Casimicrobium huifangae: one gene and its partner. The protein of the gene in region 1 binds, or shares a complex with, the protein of each later gene. Links are inferred from orthologs where the notes say so. Each region holds a gene or a part of one and is shown on either strand. Other genes may lie near its edges. The genes, in order: FKL89_RS01645 and xseA.

Region 1 (11,813 bases):
TGCCGCTCGACTTGCGCAGCGATCGCCACTTCCTGTGCTCGCGCGACGAGTTCGCCGCCTGGGCTGGCGACAGCAAATCGCTGCGCATGGAATTCTTCTATCGCAACATGCGGCGCCAGCACGGCGTGCTGATGGAGGGCAAGGAGCCCGTCGGGGGTCGCTGGAATTTCGACGCCGAGAACCGGCGTGGATTTGGTCGCGATGGCCCGGGCTTTCTGCCGGCGCCGCCGCAATTCCCACCCGACGCCACCACGCAGGCGGTCATGGCGCTGGTCGAGCGCGAGTTTGCTGGTCATCCGGGATCGCTCAGCAACTTCAACTGGCCGGTCACGCGCGAGCAGGCGCTGGTCGCGTTGCAGCGTTTCATCGAGGACCGCCTGCCAGTGTTCGGCCCGTTTCAGGACGCCATGTGGGCTGGCATGCCGTTCGGCTGGCATTCGCTGCTGTCGTCGTCACTGAACCTGAAGCTGCTCAACCCGCGCGAGGTGATCGCCGCAGCGGAAGCGGCGTGGCGCGAGCGCAAGCTTGATCTGGCCGGTGTAGAGGGCTTCATCCGGCAAGTGCTGGGCTGGCGCGAGTTCATCCGCGGTGTGTATTACCTCGACATGCCGGCCTTGCGCGACGCCAATCACTTTCGCCACGCCAACGCGCTGCCCAAGTGGTACTGGACCGGCGACACCGGCATGAACTGCATACGGCAGTGCATCGGGCAAACGCTGGAACATGGTTACGCGCACCACATCCAGCGGCTGATGGTGACCGGCATGTTTGGCGTGCTGGCGGAAATCTCGCCGCAACAATTGGCCGACTGGTATCTCGCGGTGTATGTAGACGCCGTGGACTGGGTGGAGCTGCCCAACACCGCCGGCATGGCGCTGTTCGCCAACGGCGGCCGTTTCACCAGCAAGCCCTACGTCGCCAGCGGTGCCTATATAAAGCGGATGAGCAACTACTGCTACGGCTGCCGCTACCGGCCCGACGTGCGAACCGGCCCCGACGCCTGCCCGATGACCACGCTCTACTGGCGCTTTCTGATCAGGCACGAGCGCGAGTTCGCCGGCAACCCGCGGACGGCACTGATGGTGCGCAATCTGGCGCGCCTGGGCGAAGACGAGCGCACTGCGATTGATGTACACGGTGAGCAAATGCTCGCCGACCTGGACCGGCTGTAAGCGCGCCGACCGGCGAACGACTATCGGTAACCCTTGCGTCACGGTTCAGTAAGAACACTGTAAGAACCGGCACCGAAGATGCTTCGTATTACGCCGATACAATCGTGCCCCGTCATTGCGTTTTAATCGGCACGCGTCAATACCTGCAGCGATCACCGTCTGCGGTGGCGTGCCCGGCAATTCACCGAAAGTCTCCCCGTCATGCTTTACACCGAACTGTTCAAGGATCTCGAGCGCGTGCGCTGGAACATGGAGACCGACGTGCCGTGGGACAGTTTTGACGCCAGCAAGCTCTCCGATGAGCAGGCGCAGACGATCAAGCTGAACGCCATCACCGAGTGGTCGGCGCTGCCGGCAACCGAGATGTTTCTGCGCGACAACCGTGGCGACAGCGATTTTTCGGCGTTCATGTCGGTCTGGTTCTACGAGGAGCAGAAGCACTCGCTGGTGCTGATGGAATACCTGCGCCGCTTCCGCCCGGAGCTGGTGCCGACCGAAGCCGAGCTCGACAACGTGCGCTTCGAGTTTGACCCGGCGCCCGCGCTGGAAACGCTGATGATGCACTTCTGCGGCGAAGTACGCCTCAACCACTGGTATCGCCGCGCGTCCGAATGGCACAGCGAGCCGCTGATCAAGCACATCTACGGCTTGATCGCGAAGGACGAGGCCCGCCACGCTGGCGCCTATCTCAAATACCTCAAGCAGGCGATCGCCCGCGCCGCGGTGGACAAGGTCAACGAGGTCAAGGCCGGCTTTGCCAAGATCGGCTTCCTGATGGCGGCCAGCGGTCGCTCCGGCAAGCCGATGCACCCGACCAACCTGCACGTCAATCAGGCGCTGTTCCCGAACGACACCGTGCAGAGCAAGCTGCCCGACCCGGAATGGCTGGAGCGCTGGCTCGACGTGCAGATCAAGTTCGACAAGGAATGGGAAGGCAAGGTCGTCAAGATGATCCTGCACAACCTGTCAAATCTGTTCGGCAAGAGCCTGGAATCGTTGAACGACCTCAACAAGTACCGCAAGACACTGCTGGCGGGGCCGCAGGCGGTCTGAAAATCGCGAACTTCCCTTTCGCCATCGACCTTGTGCGCGCAAGGTACCGCCATCAGCTTTTCGGCGAAAGCCTTGTTGGATAAGGGCTAAGCGCCGAAAACGTCAGCAAGTCGATTAGTCGAAATTCAGGGGTTCACGCCCCCTGCTGCCGTCAATCCCGGTAAAAGCCGTTACGCCAAGGCCTCAGAGCCCAGCCGCCGCGTCACCCATACGGGCGCGATACCACTCGTGGAAGTGCTGCATGCCGTCCTCCATCGGGCTTTGATAGGGGCCAACTTCTACTCGACCTTCGTTCCAGAGCGCCCGACGCCCGGCGTCCATGCGCACACCAATCTCGTCGTCCTCGACACAGGTTTCCATGTAGGCTGCCTGCTGCGCGACGATGAAGTCGGGCTCGAACAGGGCAACCTCTTCGGCGTAGTAGAACTCGACCACGTTCACCGTCTTGCTCACGCTTTGCGGCCACAGTGACGACACCACCAGTGTGTGCGGATACCACTCCACCGTGATGTTCGGGTAGTAGGTCAGCCAGATGGCGCCCTGCTCCGGCGGCACACCGTTGCGGAACTGCATCACCTGCTCGTGCCAGCGCTTGTAGGTGGGCGAGCCGGGCTTGTCGAAGCCGCGCGACAGGCCCACCGTCTGCACCGAAAACTCGCGTCCCCACTCCCACGCCAGATCGTCGCAGGTGACAAACTGCCCGAGCCCCGGATGGAACGGCCCGACGTGATAGTCCTCAAGATAGACCTCGACGAAGGTCTTCCAGTTGTAGTCGCAATCGTGCACCACGCTGCGGTTGAAAACGTAGCCGGAGAAATCGAGCGTCTGCCGCGTCTGTGCCGACAATGCGGCAAGATCGACCACCGGGTCACGCGGGCCATCAAACAGCAGCCCGTTCCAGGCCTTCAAGCCCTTGTTCTGCAGGTTGAGCTCGGGATTGCAGGCAAAGTGTGGCGCGCCAATCAGCTCACCTTCGCCGGAATAGGTCCAGCGGTGCAGCGGGCAGACCACGTTACCGCCGTTCTGTGCCAGCGAGCCACGGCCGTCAAGCATGATGGCCTGGCGATGGCGGCAGACATTGGAGATCATGTTGACGCCGCGTTCGGTGCGGGTCAGTGCGTGGGCGTTGTTGCGACTGGCGAGCACGGCGTAATCGCCAGCGTTCGGCACCATCAGCTCGTGCCCGACATAGCCCGGCCCGCGCGCGAACAGCAGTTCACGCTCGCGCGCAAGCAGCGCCTCGTCGAAGTAGGCGGCAGGAGGAAGTTGTGAAACCGGCGCGGACAATTCCGCAGCGGAAAGAAGGCGGCTCATCGCAAACCTTTCCAGTCACAGGAGTTAACCCAACACAAACCAGGTGCAATTAACGGAAGGCACCCAACCCTTGCTAAGTCAACCTCTACCCTGGGGGCCGGAGGCTGCGTCGTCAAACGCCTGAATTATCCCATGATTCCCCACCGGGCCTTGCCGGGTGGGGATTCGCGATCAGCAGCCGCGTTCAGCCGACGCGGAAGAACGCCAGCTCGACCCGATCCGGAAAGCGGGCACCAGTCCCGATGAAGATGCTCTCGGTCAACCAGCCCAGCGCGGGTGATGACACCTCAAAGCGTGGCACGCAGCGAAAGTAGATCGCTGCCGGGTCCACCGGCTCGCCGCGCGCCAGCCGGGCGATGGCTTCAGCTGGCCCCCGCCGCAGTGCGTGGTTTTGCACGTAAACATGCTCGCCACTGTCGAGCGCCAGCACGTAGCGGGCATCAAGCACGGCCATCGTCGGCGAAACGATGATCTGGAAATCAGCGCCCCCTGCCTGCACCCGCCCCTGCAGGCGGCCACGCACGCTGCCGCCAGTGATCGGGATGATGCGGCGCTGACCACGCGTTTCGACGCCGGTCACAGCGCCCGCCTCAACGGGCGCCCCGACCGTGACGGTCAGCTGGGCCACCGGCTCCAGCAATGGCGTTGCCAGTATCGGATCAGTCATCAATCGGCCTTGAAGCCGGTCGCGGCGACAGCCTTGCCCCAGCGTGCAGTGTCATCACGAATGATGGCGGCGAACTCGGCGCGCGAGCTGCCGGTGACCTTGAAGCCCATCTCCTGCAGTTTGCTGCGCGCCTCGGCACCGCTTACTGCCTTGACCACCTCGGTGTTGAGCCGCTTCAGTATCTCGTCGGGCGTTTTCGCCGGCGCGACGATGCCGAACCACGCCGAGAATTCGAGTGAACCGAAGCCCTGTTCACGTAGCGTTGGCACCTCCGGGAGAGCCGGCGCGCGACTGTCGCTGCTGACCGCCAGCGCCCGCATCTTGCCGGCCTTCACGTTTGGCGCTGCCAGGGCGACGGTGGCAAACATGGCCGGGATGTCACCGCCCAGCAAGCCGCCCACCGCGTCACCGGTGCTCTTGTAGTGCACCGGTTCCACGCTCACACCAGCCGCGTCGCCAAACATGTAGGCGCCGAAATGTCCTGGCGTGCCGGCACCAAACGTGCCCATGAAGAACTTCGGCTGCGCCTTGGCCCAAGTCGCGAATTCACGCGCGGTCTTGGCCGGGTTCTTGTCGGGGTTGGTGAGCAACACAAAATCGGTGTTGGCGATATGGCTGACCGGCGCGAAGTCACGCTGCACGTCATACGGCAGGCGGCTGTAGCTGCTGGTCGCGATCGCCAGTTGCCCCACTTCTCCGAGCATGAGGGTGTAACCGTCAGGCGCGGCGCGGGCGGCCTCCTGCGCGGCGATCAGGCCGCCGGCGCCGGGTTTGTTGTCGACCACCACATTGAAGCCGGGCGAATCCTGCAGCTTTTGCGCCACCACGCGGGCCACCAGATCGGGCCCGGTGCCGGCCGGAAAGCCGACGATCAGGCGAATCGGTTTGTTCGGAAAGGCTTGGGCCAACGCGCCACCACTGGCCAGTGTGCAAAGCGCGCCGACGGCGAGCGCCAGCGCAGTAAAAAAGCGATTGCCGGGCATGATGAATCCTCCTTCTGGACATGCGCCCAGCAGTGTCGTCGCAAGCGCCGGTGCTGTCTGTCCTCCGCGAGGATGACGACATAGCCCATCTGTCAGCCCGAGCTTCGTCACACTCATCATGCCTGTTGTGGCGGGAGCTGTCACTTGACCCGGTTTCCCTGCTCTGACACCGGCCTCCGTCAGTGTCGGTGCTGATGATGGATGTCGGGAAAGTGGGCGTGTTGATGCGTCAGGGGGTTGTGGACGTGCATGTGCTCATGCGGCACCCCGTCTTCAATCGAATCGTCGTGCGAGTGTTGATGATGCTCGTCGTGAACATGGCGATGCGAATGCTCAAGCCGCTCGTGCGTGTGCTCGTGCTCGTGGCGCTCGGTCAGGTGGAGCCATACGCCGGCGATCATGAGCGCGCCGGCCAGCCAGAACGCCGGCGAGGCACTTTCGCTAAGCCAGAACAACGAGATCGCCGCCCCGATGAATGGTGCCGTCGAGAAGTAGGCGCCCGTTCGCGCGGTGCCGAGGCCGCGCAATGCCAGCACAAAGAACACCAGACTGATGCCGTAACCGAGCAGCCCCAGCAGCAGCGCACCGGTCACAACGCCCAACGATGGCCATTGCGCGCCGGTCGCCAAGGCCAGCGCGGTGTTGGTCAAACCAGCCATCAGCCCCTTGCTGCCGGCGATGAACAGCGAATCGACCGTTGACACTTTTCGCGTCAGGTTGTTGTCAACGGCCCAGCAAAGGCATGCGCCGGCAACCAGTAGTTGACCCATACTGCTTCCACTTGCGGTTGTGCCGCCGCCGTACGGCCAGGACAGTACCGCACCGCCACCGACGATTAGCAGCATGCCCGCGATGATTCGCCGGTCAGCGTTTTCGCGAAAGACAATCCACGCCAGCAGCGCGGTGAGGACGGATTCAAGATTCAGCAGCAGGGACGCCGACCCCGCATCGATGCGACTGAGCCCGAACAGCAGGGCGACCGGCCCCAAAACGCCGCCGAAAAGTATCGCACCGAGGAGCCACGGCCATTCGGTCCGCGACAAACCCGTGCTTTTCCATCCGCCGTCGCGAATCGCCCGCGCGCTGGTCAGTCCAAGCCCGCTTCCAAGATAGAGCAGACCCGCCAGCAATAGCGGATGCACTTCCCCCAGCAATTGCTTGGCAAAAGGAGTGCTGGCACCAAACAAAACCGCTGCCGCGATTGCAAAAAAAATTTCCTGCCGCATTGAACTACGGCCCTCCTCGTCCAGTTGATTTACCGCTCTGGCCTTCGCAAAGACGCTCGTGAAGAAGATCGTCCGCGCCCAGTGATTGCATCTTTGCCGTGCCGGTTCGCGGTTCCGGAAGGCTCATTGCATCAATCCGGCAAACAGTTCACTCTTGAAGTGAATGCCAAGCCGGGTGAAGGCGCGGGCGCGATAGGTTTTCACGGTGGCGACGCTGAGGCCAAGCTCGGCGGCGGTGCCGTCATAGGTGAGGCCGCGCAGCACGGCGGTCAGCACATCCAGCTCGCGTGCGGTCAGCGCCGGACAGCGGCGGCCGAGTGAGGCGCGCCATTGTGATGCACGATCGACCAGCGGTGTCGCTGTGATACCTGCATCCAGCTCCAGATGCCGACGCACGATGGCAAACAGCATCGGCGCCATCGCAGCAAACTGCGTGACTTCGGCATCGCCGAACAAACCCTGATGATGGTGACGGTAAAGATTGATCGCCAGCAGCGAGCCGTCGTCGTCGAGGCCCGCCACCGAGAGCCGCTCCAGCATGGCGTGACGGTAATAGATCGCCTGCCGGTGCAGTGGGCTGGGCAGGTCATCCGGCGTCGTGCGGATCATCACCGGCGCCTGCGCCGACGCTTCGGCAGCGGCGAAGCTGCGGTCGTCACGATAAAGCCCACTGTTGCGGTAGGTAGCAAAGCAGTCGACTGTGGTGTCGGCGACACCATGGCTCGCCGACAGGTGCAGGCGTGGCGGGCCATCACGACGCAGGCGGTACACCGACCATGACGCTGCTGGCAACGCATCGTTGAGCCGTGCCAGCGTTCGCGCGGCAAAGTCAGCGCCGGCAATCCCGGAGACCAGTGCCGGCAGCACGCTGGCTACCCCCGCAGCGGGTGACCCCGGTAACGACCAGACTTGCATGGTCTCCTCCTTGCGCCCGTTACGGCGTGCTTCCTCTGTAAGGATTATGCTGCCCAACTCACACAGACAGGCTGTTGCGCGGTGACTGTTGGCTCGCCGCGACTGATGCCCAGGAATTTACGATGCGCCAGGTTTTTCTGTCCTTGCTGGTTTTTGCGGTGCCCATGTGGTGTGCCACGCCGGTGCTGGCCGCGCCCAAACTGAAGGAAGGTGCCTATCGGGTCGACTGGAACCGCAAGGTGCGTGATCTTTGCGTTGACACCTACAGCAACGACGATCTGTCCGCCCGCGACTGGCAGGGCGTGATGGCCGCACTGGGCGTCGTCTGTACGCTGACCGATGTGCGCGAAGGCAAGCGGAGCGCCAGCTGGCGTGGCGTCTGCTCGCAGCCGGGCATGGGGCGCGTGTTCCGCATCGAGCATCGGGTGAGTGTGCAGGTCAATGCTGATGGCAGCTTTGACATCCTCACCGAGCTCTCCGGCGACCAGCAGGCGCGCATCCCCATCCGCGGTGAGCCGCTGAAGGGTGCCGCGGCGGCCTGTGGCCCCGATCAGGCGTTCTTCCGGCCCTGGCAGTAGGCGCTTTACTCCAGCCAGCGTCTGCAGGGCAGGTAGAGCGGGGCGGCCCGGCGTTCGGCCCGTAAAATCGAATGTTTACGATTTCGCATCCGCCGGCTCCCGGTGCACTGCCGCGTCATGGCCAAAACCGCCCCGAAAACCTTTGAAGCCGCGCTCGACGAGCTGGAAAAGCTGGTCGCTGACCTCGAAAGCGGCAGCCTGCCGTTGGCAGATTCGCTCGCGGCGTACAAGCGTGGCGCTGAACTGCTGAAGTACGCACAGGGCGAATTGGCGCAGGTCGAGCAGCAGGTGCGCGTGCTCGAAGGCGATGTGCTCAAGCCGTTCAAGCAAGAGTAGTTGTTGTTGATGTCCATCGCCAGTCTCGATCAATGGAGTGCGGCGCATCGCGAGCGCGCCGAAGCCGCACTCGCCCGCTGGGTACCCGCAGGTGAACTCGCGTCCGGTCGCCTGCTGGAGGCGATGCGCTACAGCGCACTCGGCGGCGGCAAGCGGCTGCGTGCCCTGCTCGCCTACGCCACCGCCGAAGCCATTGGCGCCACCGCTGAGCTTGCCGATCACGCCGCTGCCGCCGTGGAGATGATCCACGCTTACTCGCTGATCCACGACGATTTGCCGTGCATGGACAACGACGACCTGCGGCGCGGCAAACCGACCAATCACGTCGTGTTTGGTGAAGCCACCGCCATGCTCGCCGGCGATGCCATGCAGCCGCTGGCGTTCGCCGTGCTGCTGGCGGCGCCGGCATCCCCTGCCGGTATCGTCGCTGCGGCTCATGAGCTGGCAGACGCCTCGGGCGCGTACGGCATGGCGGGGGGGCAGGCGATTGATCTCGCCAACGTCGGCAAGCCGATGGGCCAGACCGCACTGGAAGAAATGCACGCGCTGAAAACCGGCGCCATGTTCGAGGCAGCGGTGATCCTGCCGGCACTGCTGGCGGAAGAAGATGAGGCAACCATCGCCGCGCTGTCGGCTTATGCGCAGAAGATCGGTCTCGTCTTTCAGGTGGTAGACGACGTGCTCGACGCCACCGCCGACAGCGCCACACTCGGCAAGACGGCAGGCAAGGACGCTGCCAATGACAAGCCCACTTTTGTGTCGCTGATGGGCATTGACGCGGCGCGCGCCTATGCGGACAGGCTCACCGCTGACGCCGTCGCCGCGCTGCCCACCCACCTCAACAGCGACCGTCTGGCCGCACTTGCGCGTGCGATGGCGCAGCGCACCGCGTAACGGAAAGCCCATGTCACTGCTTGAAACGATCAACCTGCCGACCGAACTGCGCGCCCTGCCGCAGAGCGAGCTTGGCGGCCTCTGCGACGAGTTGCGCGCCTACGTGCTCGATTCGGTGTCGAAGACGGGCGGCCATTTGTCGTCAAACCTGGGCGTTGTCGAGCTGACCGTCGCCCTGCATTACTGTTACGACACCCCGCACGACCGGCTGGTGTGGGACGTCGGCCATCAGTGCTATCCACACAAGGTGCTGACCGGCCGCCGCGAGCGCATGAACACGCTGCGCCAGTGGCAGGGTCTGGCCGGCTTTCCCAAGCGCGACGAGAGCGAGTACGACACCTTCGGCGTGGCGCATTCATCGACCAGCATTTCCGCCGCGCTCGGCATGGCCGTGGCGGCCAAGGCGAAAGGCGAGAGCCGCCGCGTGGTGGCCATCATCGGCGATGGCGCAATGACCGCCGGCATGGCATTCGAAGCGCTCAACAACGCTGGAGCGATGGACGCCAACCTGCTGGTGATCCTCAACGACAACGAGATGTCAATCAGCGAGCCGGTCGGCGCGCTGAACAACTATCTGGCGCGGCTGCTGGCCTCCAACATGTATGGCGCCGTGCGTCGCATGGGCAAGAACATGCTGTCCGCCATCCCGCCGGTGTCTCGTTTTGCCCGACGCTGGGAAGAGCACACCAAGGGCATGGTGCTGCCCGGCACCATGTGGGAAGAGTTCGGCTTCAACTACATCGGACCGATCGATGGCCACGACGTGAACCTGCTGGTCGACACGCTCAACAAGGTGAAGGACCGCACTGGGCCGCAGTTCCTGCACGTCGTCACCCGCAAGGGCGCGGGCTACGAGCGCGCCGAGGACGACCCGATCCTCTATCACGGGGTGCCGAAGTTCGATCATTCCGCCGGCATCCCGGCGGCGCCTGCCGTGGTGCCGAAGAAGACCTACTCCGACATCTTCGGCGACTGGCTGTGCGACACCGCCGCCAGCGACGACAAGCTGGTGGCCATCACGCCGGCCATGCGCGAAGGCTCGGGCATGGTGCGCTACTCGAAAGAATTCCCGGATCGTTATTTCGATGTCGGCATCGCGGAGCAGCACAGCGTGACTTTTGCTGCCGGGCTTGCCTGCGAGGGGCTGAAGCCGGTGGTGGCGATCTATTCCACCTTCCTGCAGCGGGCCTACGATCAGCTGGTGCACGACGTGGTGCTGCAGAACCTGCCGGTGCTGTTCGCCATCGACCGCGCCGGACTGGTCGGCGCTGACGGCCCCACCCACGCGGGCAGCTTCGATGTCGCCTTCATGCGCTGCCTGCCGAACATGACCATCATGAGTGCGTCCAGCGCCGCTGAATGCCGTGCGATGCTGTCACATGGCGTCGCGCTCGCGGCCCCCGCCGCCGTGCGCTACCCGCGTGGCGCGGCACACGGTGCGCCGGATGCTGCGATCGCACCGCTGGCGCACGGCAAGGGCGTCATCGCCCGCAAGGCCAACGGCAACAGCAAAATCGCCATCCTCGCCTGGGGCTCGATGCTGCATCCGACCCTCGCCATTGCCGACAAGCTCGACGCGACGGTCGCCAACATGCGCTTCGTCAAGCCGCTCGATGAGGCGCTCATCCGCGAACTCGCAGCCTCACACGAGCTGCTGGTGACGGTGGAAGAGGCCTCAGTACCCGGTAGCGCCGGCAGCGCCGTCGCCGAATTCCTCGCTGATGCCGGCCTCGGCAACCGCCTGCTGATGCTGGGCTTGCCCGACAAATTCATCGATCAGGGTGACCCGGCCGTGCTGCTGGCCTCGGTCGGGCTTGACGCCGCTGGCGTCGAGCGCAGCATTCACGCAGTGATTGCCAACGCTGCGGTGCCGGCAGGCAAAGCCGCCGCCTGACGCGATCAGCATCAGGCGCCAAACCGCATTGCGATTGGGCCTGACTGGCTAATTGGCTACAAGTCGACTTTCACCGTTTCAGGCAATAAGACCTTGCACAGCGCGGCTCGGGGCTGAAAGTTGCTCGTGTCTGCGTCGCAAATCAGCGAGGTACTTGAGCCCGGCAATTGCCCGCACGCCGTACCAGCTGGTCATTTCACCGTCGATCAGTTCGATCGGCTGCTGCAGGTGCAGATCGTCGCGCAGCGCGGCGATGTGGCCGTCGTCGAACAGATAGGGCTCGGTGGACAGAAACACGCGATCAGCGTTACGCCAGACGCTGTCGTCCGCCGCGATCTCCGGGTAGCGCTTCTCCGCCTGCATGGGCAGCGTTTTCCAGCCGACGGTGGCCAGCATCGCGCTGACGTAGGTGTCGCGCGAGACAGTCATCCACGGGTTCTTCCAGATCAGGTACAGCACAGTTTCGGCCGCACGCGTGGCGCCGACGTTGCGCGCGTTGGCCAGGGCGGCGGCAAGCTCGCGCGCGAGGCCGAGCGCGGCATCTTCTGCGCTGAAGACATGCCCGAGCAGCGCAAACAGCGTGGCGTTCTCCTCCGGCAGCAGCGGGTGCGTCACGATCACGTTCGGGATCACGCGACGCAGATGGTCAACGGTGTCCTTGCGGTTTTCGTCGATGTTGACGATGACGTGCGTCGGCTCGGTGGCGATCAGCTTCGCCACATTCACGTCCTTGGTGCCACCGACCTTCAGCACCTCGCGCACGCCCTCCTCGGGGTGAATG
Region 2 (11,945 bases), 1.5 Mb from region 1 along the record:
TGTCGAAGTAGTCGCTGGCGTAGAAGAGATGATCCTTGAACGAGAAGCCCAGCCACTGGACCATCTCCTTGATCGACTCTTCGTACTCAATGTCTTCCTTGACTGGATTGGTGTCGTCGAAGCGCAAGTGACAGACGCCAGCGTAATCCTTGGCGAGGCCGAAGTTCAGGCAGATCGATTTGGCGTGGCCGATGTGCAGGTAGCCGTTCGGCTCCGGCGGGAAACGCGTGATGACCTTGCCGCCATGTTTTCCGCTCGCATTGTCGGCATCAATGATCTGTCGAATGAAGTTGGAAACGACCCTGGATTCTTCTTTGCCGACTGGCGTGGCGCTGCTGGCGGATACAGCGCCCTTGATCGGTGCGCCCTTGGTCACGGAACTCATTCGAGATTGGACAATGTCGTATTGTGCGGTCGCAACATTGTAACGATGCGCTTTTGTACCGCCGAACGCGCGTCCATCAGCGTTCTGGAAAAGTCACCGCTGCGCGACGCCAGCCCCAATGCGGTCCCCGGAATCGGGAAAGTTGCCCACATCGATTGTGGATAACTGACCGGATAACTCTGCCGATCTGGCCGCAGCCCGCATCGGTTCTCGATTTTGCTTTTTGCTCGCAGTCTGTCCTGCAAAAACGTAAACTCGATCAAGCACTTGCACCACACAATCAGCGTTTGCAGGCGATGACGTTGGCGTGCTCCTCAGAATAATCCCGGTACCGCTTTCGTCGACATGTCCTGGACAGAACCCGCAGAAACCATCAACAACGCCGAACCTATTTCGGTCAGCGGATTGTTGCAGCGCGCGAAGCTTGCGCTGGAACGTGCGCTGCCCTTGTGCTGGGTGTCAGGTGAGATCTCCGGTTTCAAACGCGCCGCGTCGGGCCATTGTTATTTCGACCTGAAGGACGACGCGGCACAAATCGCCTGCGTGCTTTATCGCAACCGCGCTGCGCTGGCTGGATTTGAATTGAAGGATGGCGCACAGGTGGAGTTGCGCGTGCGTCCCTCGGTCTACGAGCCGCGCGGCAGTTTGCAATTCACCGTCGAACAGGCGCGCCTGGCGGGCGTGGGTCGTCTCTACGAAGCGTTCCTGCGGCTCAAGGCAAAACTCGACGCCGAGGGCTTGTTCGCCGATGAACTGAAACGCGAGCTGCCCGCATTCCCGCGATGCATCGGGCTCATCACGTCGACCAGGGCCGCTGCCCTTGCCGACATGCTGCGTGTACTGCGCGACCGCTGGCCACGCGCGCAGGTAGTCGTGTATCCGGCGAGCGTACAGGGTGCGAGCGCGCCCCGCGAATTGCTCGTGGCGCTCAACGCCGCCAACGCGCGTGCTGAGTGCGACGTGCTGATCATCGGCCGTGGTGGTGGCAGTATCGAGGACTTGTGGGCGTTCAACGATGAAGCGCTGGTGCGTGCCGTTGCCGCTTCCAGTGTGCCCATTGTCAGCGCGGTCGGCCACGAAACTGATTTCACGCTCTGTGATTTTGCCGCCGACGTGCGAGCGCCAACGCCAACCGCAGCCGCAACAATGGTCACCCCAGAGCAGCATAGGCTGCGCACGGCATTGGGCGAGCGGGCACAGCGCCTGATCGACGCGCTGGACAACCGCTGCAACCGGCTCGCCGAACGGCTTGATCATCTCGCCGCGCAATTGCGCAGCAGTCTCGGCCAGCTTGCGCCCTGGCGCGAAGCCCTGCTGCGCGCCGAGGCGCGACTGCAGCGCTGCCTGACCAGGCAGCTGCCGATGCAGCACGCGCGATTGGAAGCGCTGGCGCGCACCCTCGTTGCCCGGCAGCTTCCGCCCCCGGCCATTGCCCGTCGCCTGTCGGGATGCGAGCATGCGCTGGCGCCCGCCATGCGATCCCGTTTGCTCAGTGTGCAGCATCGCCTCGACCGCGCTGCTACGGCGCTCGCGCATCTCAATCCCGAGAACGTACTTGACCGCGGCTATGTGCTGGTCTACGACGGAAACGGCGCGCTGGTCACCGACCACTCGCCGGTATCCATCGGGGAGCAACTGACGTTGCATTCGCGTCGGCGCCGGGTCCGCGTCACTGCTGACGAAATTACAGACGTAAAAGTAAATCCGTCCAATGGCTAGCAACAGCCGCTGAAAAGCGACTGAATTTGCGCGTCAATGCGTCAAGATACTTGTGACGGTAATGCCGATGTCATAACATGCCGGCGTCCGCTGACAAAGGGGTCGAACCTTGAAACCACTCTTCGCTGCACGCGTGCTTGGCGCGCTTCTGCTTGTATCTGCAGGCGCGCACGCTGCCTGTCCATTCAACGTCTCCGGCGTCGGTACCCTGACCGACCCGGCCAGCTTTGATCTGTTGCGCGATGGCGTGCTGATTACCCGGTACGCGCAAGGCATGCGTGGTGCGGCGCTGGTGGCCGGCACCGGTACCACCGCAGCCACGGTCGAAAGCAATATCGCGAGCAACCTGGCACAACTCGACATCAATGGCGATGGCTTCCTCGATGTACAGGACGCCCTTGTCATCAACCGTGCGCTGCTTGGCATCACCAACAGCAAGCAAGGCGCTGGCACCAGCAACGTCAACTACGGCACTCGAACCAACGCTGCCGTCATGCAGGCCTTTGTTGCCGGTGGCTGCAACACCACCTTCGCAGCGCCCACGACCGATCAGGTCGATGCTGCGCGCTTCCTCATCCAGTCCACGTTCGGTCCCAGCCTCAACGACATCCAGTCGTTCGTCGCGCTGACGCCGGATGCCGCCGTGTCCGGCAGCAATCACAAAAAGCAACGCTCGACCTGGCTCAACGATCAGCTCAACATGGCGCGCGGCCAGAAGCATTTTGACTACCTGCTCGCGCGCAAAGTTGAGTACGATGCCGCCGGCCAGACGTTTTACAGCGAGATGAGCCGCGAGGCGTTCTGGGGCCAGGCACTGAAGAGCCCAGACCAGCTGCGACAACGTCTGGCGTTCGCGCTGTCGGAAGTCCTCGTGGTCTCCGAGAACGGCGGATCGAACGACCCGTTCGAGCTGGCCGCTTATCTTGATCTGCTGGCCGACAATGGGTTCGGCAATTTCCGCGACATCCTCAACAAGGTGGCGCTCTCGCCAGCGATGGGGCGCTACCTGAGCCACCTGCGCAACGATGGCGGCAGCGCCAATCCGAACGAGAACTTCGCGCGGGAAATTCTGCAACTGTTTGCCGTCGGGCTGTTCATGCTCAATCCGGACGGCACCGCCACCGCGACGCCGAGCTACGACGAGAACACGGTGAAGGGATTCGCCAAAGTGTTCACCGGGTTTTCCTACGATGACCCGTATTGCAAGGCCGGCGATCCCGGGTACGGAATTCCGCGCAATAGCTGCCTCGACGGTTACTCCACAACCCATCCCTCCTGGTACTGGAGCCCGGACAACAATCCGCCCAACAATGCTGGTGGTGAGTCCTTTCCACCCGTGCTGACCGGTTGGGCACGGTCGATGATTGCCTTTCCCGGCAAGCACAGCGCGCTGTCGAAGCAGTTGCTCAAATACAACTATGCTTCGCCCGTCGCCGCCTGCACCGCTGCATTGAATGTCGCCAAGCCGGTTGCGTCCGGCGGGTCGGACGGCCTGCTTCCCGCAATCACCACCACTGGCTCCGGCGTAACGACGGGGACCCGCGTGAACGTGACGCAGGCCAACGCCACGCTGACCTCGGCGATCGACAACGTGTTCTGTCACCCCAATGTCGGCCCCTTCATCAGCCGCCATCTGATCAAGTTCCTGGTGACCTCGACGCCCACACCGGCGTATGTCCAGCGTGTCGCCACCGTCTTCAACGACAACGGCAGCGGCATTCGCGGCGACATGAAAGCCGTGTTGCGCGCCATCCTGCTTGACGACGAAGCGGTGTCACCGGCTACAACGCTGACCGCCACCGAATACGCAAAATTCGGAAAGCTGAAAGAGCCGATTCTGCGACTCTCCGCGATCCTGCGCGCCTTCAATGGCACGGCAGCGTCGGGCCGTTACCAGCTGCACTACATCAACGACGTCGAATACGGCATCAGCCAGGGGCCGCTGCAATCACCGACGGTGTTCAACTACTTCCATCCGGAGTTTGCACCGCCCGGCCCGGTGTCCAGCAATGCTGCGATCGCGCCGGAGTTCGAAATCACGACCACGACGGCGGTCGCCAGCACGCAAAACTTCTTTGGCAGCGTGATCACTTCAAGCAACGGCAACAATCTGTACAAGCAGAACGGTCAGGGTGATTTCTCGGGTACCTGCGATTCGACCAATACGCCGGACTGCATCTTCTCGAACCTGTCCGATCTCTACGCAATACAGGCCAGCAGCAGCAGCCTGTTCGACTACATCAATCTGGTATTGCTTGGCGGCACGCTGAGTCCCGCCAACAAGACGGCGCTGGCCAGTGCGCTGGATACGGCCTATCCGGTCTACACCCTGCCCGGCTCGCCCACGGCGGGCAACATCACGACCTGGCAGGACCGCAAGCGTGATCGCGTCAAGAGCGCGCTGTGGCTTGCCGTACACACCCCCGAATTCCAGATTCAACGATAGGCGGCACCACCATGACACCCAAGAACTTTCAGGAACGCCGCAGCTTCCTCAAGCAGGCCACCTCGCTCGCACTCGCAAGCGGACTGCCCACGCTGGAAGCGCTGACCAAAGTCGCGCATGCTGCTGGCGGCGTCGGCACCACCGAAGTCGGCGCTGACTACAAGGCCATCGTTTGCGTCTTCCTCTATGGCGGCCAGGACGCTTCCAATGTACTGATCCCTTATCGCGACAGCAATGGCACCGGAACCACCGAGTACGACCGCTATCGTCAGGGTCGTGCCAACGGCAGCGATCCGCAAAATCAGACGACGTCCACCGGTGACCTGTCCTACACCAACGCACAGCTGGCGGCGACGTCGATCTCGTCGACAGGTACCGATCCCGGCACCAACTCGGTGTTCACCACCCACACCTACGGTCGCCAGTTTGCGCTACATCCGAGCTACGCCGAGTTGCGCTCGCTGTACAACAGCGGCAAGCTCGCCGTGATCGCCAACGTTGGCCCGCTGGTGGCACCGTTGACGCGCGCGCAATGGTACGGTTCGTCGGCTACACGACCGCCCCTGCCAGTCAACCTGTACTCGCACGACGACCAGCAGAAAGGCTGGATGAGCGGCACCGCGAACGTGGCCAATCCGGCCGTCGGCATCGGTGGCAGGATTGCAGCCAACCCGGCGATCGCTGCGTTGAACGTTGGCGCCAAGGTATCCACGCAGATTTCGATCGATGGCGTGAACACTTTCATGCTGACCGACGTCGGCTCGCCGACTACCGCTATCGCCTATCAGGTCGGTACAGGCTCCATCGGGCGCCTGCAGACTGCGACCACGACGCCACCGGCGACGCCGACCGTCTGCAACACGGGCTCCACGTTCATGAACAACAACCCGACATCGCCCTACTGCGTGACGGGTGGCCCGATTCGGGTGAGCAACGGCTACAGCTGGAATTCGCCTCTCTACAACGCGTTCCGCGGCCGCATCAATGCCACCGCCGAGAACGTGTCGGTCTACCACGACCAGTGGCGGCAAACGATGAACCAGTCGATCCAGACGGAAATTGACGTCAGCTCGGCTTTCCTCAACAGCCCACCAACTGAGGAAATCGTCGCTCCATTCCAGACCGTACTCAGCGTCGACAGCGGCAACGATCTGGCCAAACAGTTGCGCATGGTTGCCGCCATGATCCGCGCCAGCAACCAGCTGGGCGCCACGGCTGCCACCCCGGTCAAGCGGCAGATATTCTTTGTGTCCATCGGTGGTTTCGACACTCACGGCACCGAATTCTGGGACAACAACCCGAGGCTCAATGGCCGCATCAGCAAGGCCATCAATGCCTTCTGGTCGGCGATGGGCAACGTGCGCATCCGTGACGCCGCCGGCACCGGCTATCTGCCCGGCAGCGCGCAGGATCGCGTCACGCTGCTGACCATGACCGACTTTGGGCGTACGCTCGACTCCAATGGCGCGGGCTCCGATCATGGCTGGGGCAGCCACCACTTCGTGCTTGGCGGCGCGGTGCAGGGCGGCAAGATCTACGGCATGAACCACAACGTATCGCAGGCGTATATCGACTCCCTCACCACCACCAGCAAGGTCTGGGTCAGCCCGGATACCACCTGCGGCGCCGTGCCGCGCGTCGGCATTCCGCCAGACCGCTACAACAGCTCGCTGACAGCACCCGGCGCCAAGTGCAATGGCCTCAACCACGCGCTCGACCGCGGCGAATTGCTGGCGACCACGTCGGGTGATGCCGTGATGGCGACCATTGCCAAATGGTTTGGCGTGCCGCTCACCACCAACGCCGAGATTGACGCCATGTTCCCGACCGTACGGGCGGCCCACCCGAACGGCTTTGACATGGGATTTCTGGCCTGACCACCGGCTGCGTTGGCAGCCTGGTCAAAAAGGGAAAAGGCGCGAAATTCGCGCCTTTTTCTTTTCATATCCTCCTTCGTATCCGCGCAGCGCGCGTCACTCCTGCCCGAGTTTGCTTTTTTGCAATGGGTGCCGCTCAGGGTTGCAGCGTAGTTGCGAGATAGCTCTTCATCTGCGCCACGTTCCTGCTGCCTGGGCGGGCAGCGCCGCTGATCAACGCAGTATCGTCGGTCAGACCCAGCAGGTGGCGAATGATCAGCAGGCCATCGGTGGTCGCCAGGCGCAGATTGTCGCCCTCGATGTCGAGATCCGGCAGTACGGCCGCAAGATAGCCTTCGATGGCAGCGGCCGAGGCGCGCTCGGCCCCGGCTGCAGCGACGGCGTCGGCCACCAGCGCAGCGCCGCGATAGCCCAGCAGATAGCGAAGAATCAGCAGCCCGTCGGTCGCCGCGTCAAAGCGGTCGTCGTTGTCAACATCCAGGCTTGGCACAAAAGCTCCGGTCGTAAAGGTTGCGGTAATGGTGCTGGCGCTGGCCGGCACGGTGTAGGCATGGCTGCGTGCTCCTGCGTCAGACCACGACGCGAAGCGATAGCCGCTGGAGCCCGCATTTTGGTCGCGCGCTGCGATGGTGAAGGCAGCACCTTCCGCAGCGTTGATGGTGAACGGTGTGGCGCGAGTAACGCCGTTCACCGTCAGACGCAGTCCGGGTGGCGAGGTTTGCAGCGTCACGTCGCGTGTCTGCCCGTAGCGGACACGACGGATCTGCCCGCCACCAGCATAGGACGTGTAGTACAGCGCCTGAGTTGCGAGATAAGGCCCAAAGGTCAGCGAGGTTGCGCTGTTGGCGCCCAGACTGGTGGCGAAGGCAAACGCCGAGGTGATTGGCGCCGCCGGGGTGCCGGTAGCTGCAATGCGGAACATCGCGCCGCAGATGTAGTCAGCCAGCAGGTAGGTGCCGTTGTAGGCCGACGGCCACACACCATTGGGCACGAAGGCACCACCAGTAATCGAGTTGCAGCCGCTAACCGTCGTGCCCGGCACGCTGGTGCCACCGTGCTGGTATTCGAACACCGGGTCGATCATGTTGGCCGGGCGCGGGTTGCATTTGCCGCTGGTGCTGTTGTCATGGGCGCCCTCGCGGCAGTACCAGCCGAAATCGGCGCCGGCCTGCAACTCGTCGACCTCCTCCCATACCCCCTGCCCGACATCGTTCAGATAAAAACGGGTGCCGGCAGCGTTCGGATCGGGCGCGATGCGGAACGGATTGCGCAGGCCCCAGGCAAAGGTCTCCCGGCAGTGGTTGCCGGCAGTCGTGGCACCGGTCAACGCGCAGACGCCGGTGCCAGCACCGACAAACGGATTGTCTGGCGGAATACCACCGGTACTGGTGACACGCAAAATCTTGCCGGTCAGCACGTGTTTGTCGCGCGCCGCATCGTTGCCACCGCCGGAGCCGGAATCGCCCGCATAGTCGGTGCCACCATCGCCGATGCTGACGTAGAGATAGCCGTCCTTGCCGAAGTGCAGGTCGCCCGCGTTGTGGTTGCCGCCGGGCGATGGCATGTTGTTGACGATGATGGTCTCGGTCGCCGGATTGATCAGATCATTGCCGCCGAGCACAAAGCGCGACACCCGATTGACGGCGCGTCCGGTTGCGTCGTAAAGCGTTCCCGTTCCATAGATGGCGCCAGTGGCGCACGACGAACCATTGCGAGCCGTGTAGAACAGATACACATAGCCGTTGCTGGCGAACTGTGGATCGACGGCCACGCCCAGCAGCCCGCGCTCGCTGCCGGTGCAGATGCGCGGATCGGCGCCAGCGGCCGCCGTGTTGAAGGTGATTGCGGCGGTGGCGAGCAGCGCGCCATTCTTGACCACCCGCAAGGTGCCACCCTGCGTGGTGATCAGCATTCGCCCATCCGGCGTAAATGCCAGTGCCGTCGGCGCACCGACGTTCACCACCGCTTCATCGACGAAACCCGATGGCAGTGTTTGCGCGGCGACTATGCCCGGCAACGCCGACAGCACCAGACAGCGGGCGAAAAAACGGAACAGAGAGCGGGAGATTCGATTCATGTACGCAACCATATGACATCGTCATTGGCAGTGCAAGGAAAGAATGAGGCCTTCGCGATCATCAACTTTTTGCATAAAAGCCGATTTTCATTGGGCTAAACGGCCAATTTCACTCAATGTCGATTTCGGCAATTATGACCACCAAGCCCTTATCAAATGGTACTTTGACCGAAAAGCTGATCTGGTCAATACTGATCGTGTCACGCATTGAAGGTTCGCACCAATGCGCTTTGACAGCAATCCCATTGGCATAATGGCGGGAGCGATCGGGGGACGCAAACGATAGTGAGAATGTTGTCGATGCAGAACACAGAATCGGGCGGCCGGCCAGTTACAACCTGGGCAACGGCCATGCTCTCGCGCCTGGCGGCGTTCGCTGCGATTGGCCTGGTCAGTCTGCTCGGCAGCACGGTGCTGGCCCAGGACGTCAACAACGGCAAGGTGCTCTACAACACCCCGCTGGTCGCCGGTGAACGCAGCTGCAGCAATGGCGCCTGTCACGGCCCCGACCCGCTGGACCGGCAAAACCGAATTCAACTGGGTGAGAACGCCGGCAATATCGCCAACGCCATCAACAATCTGGTGGTGCAGATGGCCTTCCTGCGCGGTCACGTCACCACACCGCAGCTGATCGATCTCGCGGCCTACATCGCGGACCCGACGTCGGCCACCGGCCAGCCTGTGGCGCAGGTGTCGCCGCCGACATTGAGCTTTGGCGCCGTCGCGCCCGGCACCGCTGCACCAGCGCAGCAGATCACCGTCACCAACACCGGCACCTTGCCGCTGGCCGTGTCCGGCGTCTCGTCCAGTGATCCGGATTTCGCCGTCAACTCGAACTGCAACGTGGTCGCCATCAACGCCAGTTGCACCGTCAACGTCATCTTCACACCATCGGCGACGGGCGCCCGCAACGCCACCATCACCATCCTGCACAACGCGAGTGGCGGCAGCAGCACGGTGACCGCCAGTGGCTCCGGTTCGGCAGCGGCCATTCAGGTACCGGCCACACTGGTATTCCCGCCGACGGTCGTTGGCTCATCAAGCAGTCAGCAGTTCATTGAGGTGCGCAACACCGGCAGCCTGCCGCTGCAGATCAGCGCCATCGTCATCACCCCGAGCGGGAGTCCGTTCCAGCGCATCGGTGGCGATTGTGCCGACGGTATCAGCGTCCCGCCATCCGCCAGCTGTTCGGTATCGCTGCGAATCACGCCGACCGAGAGCGGCGCCGCGCAGGCACAGTTGTTGATCCTGCACAACGCGGCGGGCGGTAGCAGTGCGGTGGCGTTGAGCGGCCTCGGCGTGGTCAGTGCGCAGCAAACCCGGGTGATGACCGAATATCGCTACGCCCCGCTTGACTACTACTTCATGACCTCGCGCGATGGCGACAAGACGCTGCTCGATGCAGTCGCCGGCTGGGCGCGAACCGGTCAAAGCTTCAACGTGCTGGTCATCGAGGCAGCCGACCGGCTCGGCATCTCGCGCTACTACTTCGATCAGGTGGCGCGCAATGGCCAGCGCGGCAGTCACTTCTACACGCTGGTTGAAACCGAAAAAACGCTGCTCGCCAGCCTCAATCCGAACAACCTGCAGGCGCCCCGCTTGCCCTACAACGAGGGTGTCGACTCCTATGCCTTCGCGCCACTGGTGGAGGGCGTTGGCGGTTCCTGCGCTGCCGGCCTTGCCCCCGTGTACCGACTGTTCCGTGGCAATGCGAACTTTCCGAACGACCCGAACCATCGCTTCACCACCAGTCTGGCGATTTACAACCAGTTCGTCGGGCTCGGCTGGGACGGTGAAGGCGTGAAGTTCTGCGTTCCTGCGCCATGATGCAGGCTGCGCCATCTGGCAGCTATCGGATCTTGCGAGTCGTAGCGAATGCGGCCCGAGCGGTGGCGGCTGCAATGGCGGTTAGCAGCGCCGTTTCCACAACTCAGGCGGCAGTCATCGGTGACGCTGCGCCGTCGTTTGCACTGTCCGGCCCGCAGGGCGCTGTCTCGCTTGACGCCATCCGCGCTCGTGGGGAATGGACGTATCTCGACTTCTGGGCATCGTGGTGTGGGCCCTGCAAGCAGTCGTTCCCCTGGATGAACGAGATGCACGCGAAGTATGGCGGTAAAGGCCTGCGTATCGTTGCGGTGAGCGTCGACACGCGAACCCAGGACGCTGAGAAGTTTCTCGCCAGCAACCTGGCTAGCTTCACCATCGCTTACGATACGAGTGGCGATACGCCGCGCCGCTACGCTGTCAAGGCGATGCCGACGTCGCTGCTGATTGATCCGGCAGGTCGCGTGGTGCTGGTTCACGCCGGGTTCAAGACAGAAGACCGCGCCGCACTGGAAGACGCCATCAGGAACGCCCTGTCGAGGACCGCGAAGTGATTGAACTGAAGCTACCGAAAACGCCACCGCGCGCCGCCCTCCTGCTTGCCGTGCTCGCCCTGTCCAGCCTCGCCGGCTGTGCATTGCAGCCACCGCAAGCGTTCGAGAAGGGCAATCTCGCCAAGCGGGAGATGACCTTCGGCGCTGACCCGCTGGAAGACGCCTTCAGTCAGCATGTCTATTTCAGCAAGGAAGCGGCCTCAGGCGGCACTGGCGTTGGCGGAGGTGGCTGTGGCTGCAACTGACCACGACGACATCCAGCCCACCGACGCTCGCCCGCGCCTCGGTTCGATCACGCTCGCGGCGCTGGCGCTACCCGGCCTGCTGAATGTGGCGCACGCCGAATCGGCACCGACCGATGGCGTCATTAGCGTCAAGCTGCAAAGCTACGACGACCGGCAACCCGGCCTTGACCGCATTCGCGTCATCGCACCGTCGCTATACGTGCTGGCACCCGTGGCGTCGAACTGGGCGCTGGAAGCGAGCCTGGTCCACGACGACATCTCCGGCGCGTCGCCGCGCTGGCATTCGGCCATCTCTGGCGCGTCGCACATGAGCGACCACCGCACTGCCGGCACGGCGCGGGCCACCCGCTACTTCGATCGCGTCAGCGTCGGCGTGGGCGGCGCCTTCTCGGAAGAGCGCGATTACCGCTCCCGCGCGGCGTCGCTTGATGTGCGCTGGTCGACGCCCGACAACAACACCACGCTCTACGTGGGCGCCGGCCTCACGCGTGACGACATCAACCCGGTCAACGGCGTCGTCGAGAACGAGCACAAGCGCAGCAACGAATTCATGATCGGCGTTACCCAGGCGTGGACGAAGAACGATCTCGTCCAGCTCAACGTCGGCCGCGTCGCTGCCAGCGGCTACTTCAACGATCCCTACAAGCTGGTGGACAAGCGCCCGCGGGAGCGCGACCAGACCACGGCGCTCGCCCGCTGGAATCACCACATCGAGCCGCTTGGCGTCACCATCCGCTCCAGCTACCGCTTCTATCGCGACACCTTCGGCATTCGCGCCCACACGGCTGCCGTCGAGGGCGTGCACCCGCTGGGCGAGC

What was found.
Region 2: the proteins of FKL89_RS01645 (region 1) and xseA are in contact, whole or in part, in a cryo-EM structure (PDB 8TXR), measured with the Escherichia coli proteins. The link is inferred for Casimicrobium huifangae from one-to-one orthologs.

Annotation. Positions count from the first base shown.
Region 1 is NZ_CP041352.1:355,580-367,392, reverse strand. Bases 6,850-9,634 are described here. They hold FKL89_RS01645 (exodeoxyribonuclease VII small subunit), read left to right. Parts: upstream 6,850-8,025; coding sequence 8,026-8,244; downstream 8,245-9,634. Other genes in these bases: dxs (1-deoxy-D-xylulose-5-phosphate synthase), read left to right, coding at 9,149-9,634; FKL89_RS01640 (polyprenyl synthetase family protein), read left to right, coding at 8,254-9,138; FKL89_RS01650 (hypothetical protein), read left to right, coding at 7,453-7,908; FKL89_RS01655 (helix-turn-helix transcriptional regulator), read right to left, coding at 6,850-7,330. Also shown: FKL89_RS01685 (cryptochrome/photolyase family protein), read left to right, coding at 1-1,172; FKL89_RS01680 (ferritin family protein), read left to right, coding at 1,374-2,225; FKL89_RS01675 (aromatic ring-hydroxylating oxygenase subunit alpha), read right to left, coding at 2,409-3,539; FKL89_RS01670 (DUF3237 domain-containing protein), read right to left, coding at 3,724-4,206; FKL89_RS01665 (Bug family tripartite tricarboxylate transporter substrate binding protein), read right to left, coding at 4,206-5,189; FKL89_RS01660 (DMT family transporter), read right to left, coding at 5,369-6,415; more of FKL89_RS01655, read right to left, coding at 6,539-6,849; more of dxs, read left to right, coding at 9,635-11,032; FKL89_RS01630 (helical backbone metal receptor), read right to left, coding at 11,111-11,813. UniProt on the Escherichia coli protein: Bidirectionally degrades single-stranded DNA into large acid-insoluble oligonucleotides, which are then degraded further into small acid-soluble oligonucleotides.
Region 2 is NZ_CP041352.1:1,821,136-1,833,080, reverse strand. The notes cover bases 1-2,917. They hold xseA (exodeoxyribonuclease VII large subunit), read left to right. Parts: upstream 1-730; coding sequence 731-2,104; downstream 2,105-2,917. Other genes in these bases: FKL89_RS08365 (DUF1800 domain-containing protein), read left to right, coding at 2,214-2,917; FKL89_RS08375 (hypothetical protein), read right to left, coding at 382-648; FKL89_RS08380 (glutamine--tRNA ligase/YqeY domain fusion protein), read right to left, coding at 1-385. In the rest of the region: more of FKL89_RS08365, read left to right, coding at 2,918-4,550; FKL89_RS08360 (DUF1501 domain-containing protein), read left to right, coding at 4,562-6,427; FKL89_RS08355 (PQQ-dependent sugar dehydrogenase), read right to left, coding at 6,564-8,504; FKL89_RS08350 (choice-of-anchor D domain-containing protein), read left to right, coding at 8,805-10,331; FKL89_RS08345 (TlpA family protein disulfide reductase), read left to right, coding at 10,406-10,882; FKL89_RS08340 (DUF4266 domain-containing protein), read left to right, coding at 10,879-11,127; FKL89_RS08335 (DUF3570 domain-containing protein), read left to right, coding at 11,114-11,945. UniProt on the Escherichia coli protein: Bidirectionally degrades single-stranded DNA into large acid-insoluble oligonucleotides, which are then degraded further into small acid-soluble oligonucleotides.